DNA from 2 places in the Croceibacter atlanticus HTCC2559 genome. Region 2 is predicted to be linked to the other one. Evidence: riboswitches for the same ligand, from Rfam matches in the RefSeq annotation. Region 2 holds a riboswitch; the other holds the start of a gene.
What was found. A riboswitch is a leader RNA that binds a small molecule or an ion and turns the genes downstream of it on or off. The one in region 2 is predicted to bind S-adenosylmethionine.
Positions count from the first base shown of each region.

Region 1 (2,196 bases), 870 kb from region 2:
TTTGGCCATCTGGCAAATATTTTTTTGCTAACGAATTGTATTTGCTAGACTTAAGTCCTGGATAGTTAACCCAAGTTACCTCTTCCTGTTCTTGAAGCCAAGTTGCAAGATTTAGTGCATTTTTGCTATGCTTTTCAAGCCTTATCTCTAAAGTTTCTAATCCTTGTAAAATTTGAAAAGCGTTAAATGGACTTAATGCTGCACCGTGATCACGCAAACCTTCTATTCTTACTTTTGCTATAAATGCTGCTTCCTGCAATGCATCGTGATACACCAAACCGTGATAACCTGGTGATGGCTCTGTAAACTCTGGAAACTTCCCACTAGACCAGTCAAAAGTTCCGGCATCTATAATAACGCCTCCTAATGCAGTACCATTTCCGTTTATGTATTTTGTAAGCGAGTGAATAACAATATTAGCACCATAATTTATAGGGTTTAATAATGCTGGAGTTGCCACAGTGTTATCTACAATTAGTGGTACTTTATAAGCTTTTGCTTCAATAGAAATTGCTTCAATATCTAAAACATCTAGTTTTGGATTTCCTAAAGATTCAATAAAATAAGCTCGTGTGTTTTCCTTGGAAGCTTTCTTAAAATTCTCAGGATTTTGAGGATCTACAAAAGTTGTCGTGATACCAAATCTTGGCAAGGTGACTTTAAGTAAATTGTAAGTGCCTCCGTATAACGAATTTGAAGCTACAATATGATCTCCAGCTTTTAAAAGTGTAAGCAATGTTGTATTAATTGCTGCTGTACCAGATGCTGTGGAGACTGCAGCAATACCACCTTCAATATCTGCTAGTCGTTTTTCAAGAATGTCATTTGTCGGGTTATTTATACGTGTATAAATAAAGCCTTCTTCAGATAGGTTAAACAAATTTGCAGCGTGGTCTGCATCTTTAAAAACATAACTTGAAGATTGGTAAATAGGAACCGCACGAGTGTTTCCGTTTGTTGCTGTGTCGTGCCCTGCGTGCAACGCTTTGGTTGCTAAAGATTGTGTACTCATTTTTCTAATTTTTGAGTTAAAAATAAATTGAACCCAAAGCCAAAAAGCTCTCGAGAGCGCCTTGATAGAAAAATGTTAAAAAGAAAAAATAGCCACATCCCAGAAAGGGATTGGTTGTGGGTTATCTATCTGTACAAACCAGAAATGATTGGCTGTACTGTAGAATGTAGCACCTTCTTTCTAAGTGAAAGGGTTGCTAAGGCTTCATAGGGTCTATTCCCTCAGCCTTTCTTGATAACATCTTCAATAAAAGTTTGAACTTTGAGCTACAAAGATGAAACGCAAACACGACATAACAAAATTTTTTTGAACTTATTTTCGTTTTTGAAAATGTATATACTACGTATATAAAGTTTAATTTTAATCGAGAAGGCTTATAACTATCGCTGCATCATTCATTTCTATTAAGACAATTAAAGAGATTAAATCTTATTTCATACTTTTGCATCTCAAAACGAGGAAAGATTTGACTGATTGCAACCTCGACTTCTGTTTTCAAAAACAGTAACACTTTGATTTTTAAGTGTTTTAAAATGCTAAAGCAGTATACTTCAAAATCCTATTAAATTAATAGGATTTAATGTAAACTCCTTACGGCAATCTCGTCAAATCTTCTGTAATATAATTTAAAACTAAGATTACGTTTATGGCGTATTTATTTACTTCAGAAAGTGTTTCTGAAGGACACCCAGATAAAGTGGCAGACCAGATTAGTGATGCCTTATTAGATAATTTTTTAGCTTTTGATCCAGACTCTAAAGTAGCTTGTGAAACCCTAGTTACAACAGGGCAAGTTGTACTTGCTGGCGAAGTAAAAAGCGACACATACTTAGATGTGCAGCATATTGCACGTGAGGTTATTAACAATATTGGTTACACCAAAGGTGCATATCAATTTAGCGGTGACTCTTGTGGCGTTATCTCATTAATACACGAACAATCTCAAGACATTAATCAAGGTGTCGATAGAGCTAACAAAGAAGAGCAAGGTGCAGGTGACCAAGGAATGATGTTTGGTTATGCTACCAAGGAAACAGAAAACTACATGCCTTTAGCATTAGATATTTCTCATAAAATCCTTATTGAACTTGCAGCACTAAGACGTGAAGAAAAAGACATTACTTACCTAAGACCAGATGCGAAATCTCAGGTTACTATTGAGTATAGTGATGATAATATTCCGC
Region 1 covers NC_014230.1:1,342,861-1,345,056, reverse strand. The annotation lists gene CA2559_RS05995 (O-acetylhomoserine aminocarboxypropyltransferase/cysteine synthase family protein) at 1-1,012, opposite strand, end outside; SAM riboswitch class I at 1,131-1,253, opposite strand; gene metK (methionine adenosyltransferase) at 1,659-2,196, shown strand, end outside.
Region 1: it holds a riboswitch for S-adenosylmethionine, as region 2 does, so the genes downstream of both, CA2559_RS05995 (O-acetylhomoserine aminocarboxypropyltransferase/cysteine synthase family protein) here and CA2559_RS10010 (Na+/H+ antiporter NhaC family protein) in region 2, are expected to answer to the same signal.

Region 2 (2,196 bases):
TTAGTACTTGAGCCCCATAAGGAAGTAAACCTTGAGTAATACACGCAAAAATGTCAAGAATAGATGCTGTTTTTTTGTTATCTAAGCTATAATCATCATTAATAGTTTTGGCTATTGGTCCTGCTATAATTATAGAGACAGTATTATTTGCTATAGCCAAATTTATACTGCTTACTAGTGCACCAATGCCAAGCTGAGCAGTTGCTTTATTATTTATTAAAGACTTAATCTTATCCAAAATAAACTGTATACCGCCATGCTTTTCAACTAATGCTGCTAAACCTCCAGTAAGTAGAGAGAGTAAGAAAATTTCTGTCATACTGGTAAAACCTGTATATGCTAATGTTGTAAACTCAATAATGGTGAAATCTGCATAGACCAAACCTAAAACTCCTGCAGCAATAACACCTAATAGCAATACTACAAATACATTTATTCCAATAATACTTAATGCTATTACTAACAGGTATGGTAATATTTTTAAAATTGAATACTGTTGTGAGGCTTCAATTACCTCTGTTGGCTGAAATCCGAATCCTTGTATAATAAGTATAATAATGGTTGCAATTGCAGCAGGTAATGCAATTTTAATATTCTGTTTAAACTTGTCACTCATTTTACATCCTAAAGATTGTGTGGCAGCAATTGTAGTATCAGATATTACAGAAAGGTTGTCGCCAAACATTGCTCCACCAAGTAAGCCACCACAAAGTATTGGTAAGGATACACCACCTTGATTTGCAATACCAACTACAATTGGGGCTAGAGCTACAATTGCACCAACAGATGTACCGGTTGAAACAGATAAGAATGCTGCAATAATAAATACTCCAAAATAAATATATTGAATAGGAATAACATCTAAGCCTAAGCTTACTATAGCATCTACACTTCCTGTTGCTTTGGTAACTGTTGCAAAAGCTCCCGCAAGCAAATAGATGAGGCACATTGTTAGGATTTTGTCATCTCCGCAGCCTTTAAGTAAAGTATTTATTTTAGCATTTATTGTGTCTTTAAAAAGTATAAATGCGGTTATGATACCAACAATTACTGCGATGGGAGAAGGAAGTGCATAAAAATCTCCCTGATAAATACCTACGCCTAAAAAGGTAAATACAAATACAAAAAGTGGGAGTAAAGCTTTAAAACTTGATTTTGGGGATACTAAAGGTATTTCTGTCATAATATGTTTTATTACAGAATCACAAAAGATGTTAGGAAGCGCAAATGGGTATGAATTAACATTTTTTCCAATTGAATTTGGCTTATCTATTTTAGCACCTTGCTCGTTATTGCAGGTTGCTATCTCTCTTTGAGATTCTTGATAATTAAGGCTTCAAAAGTACATGATAACTCATAGAAATCATATGCTTTTAAAGTAATTTTTAAATGAATTTAAAACCGAAAATATGGTAAAATTATAATGCGCTTAAGGACAAAGCCTTAAGCGCATTTTATTAGAATGTAAGTGAGCTTACTTAAGGGATTCTAACAATTTTTCTGCAACTAACTCAGATGATGCTGGGTTTTGACCTGTAATAAGGTTACCGTCTTGCAATGCATAGGCACCCCAATCTTCTGTTTTAGAATACTCACCTCCGTTTTCTTTAAGCATGTCTTCAACTAAAAAAGGAACAACATCTGTAAGCTGTACAGCTTCTTCTTCTGTATTTGTAAAACCAGTTACTTTTTTACCTTTAACTAAAGGTGTACCGTCTTGAGACTTCACATTTTTTAAAGCTGCTGGTGCGTGACATACAAAAGCTATTGGCTTATTTTGAGAATTAAACGTTTCTATTAACTTAATAGAAGTTTCATCTGTCGCTAAATCCCATAAAGGTCCATGACCACCAGGATAAAATACAGCGTCAAAATCTTCTGCATTTACAGTAGATAGTACTTTTGTGTTAGCTATTAATTTTTGAGTCTCCTCGTCGTTATTAAAGCGTTTAGTATCTTCTGTACTTGCGCTTTCATCATCACTTTTAGGGTCTATTGGTGCTGCGCCACCTTTTGGAGTTGCAATAGTTATGTTTGCTCCTTTATCTTTTAACGTGTAATATGGATTTGCAAATTCTTCAATCCAAAACCCAGTTTTTTCTCCAGTATCTCCTAGTTGATCGTGAGATGTTAATACAAATAAAATATTCATAGTTTTTTCGTTTTGTTGTGATGCTTCTGCAAGTGTATCAGAAG
Region 2 covers NC_014230.1:2,214,371-2,216,566, forward strand. The annotation lists gene CA2559_RS10010 (Na+/H+ antiporter NhaC family protein) at 1-1,183, opposite strand, end outside; SAM-I-IV-variant riboswitch at 1,235-1,333, opposite strand; gene CA2559_RS10015 (type 1 glutamine amidotransferase domain-containing protein) at 1,475-2,196, opposite strand, start outside.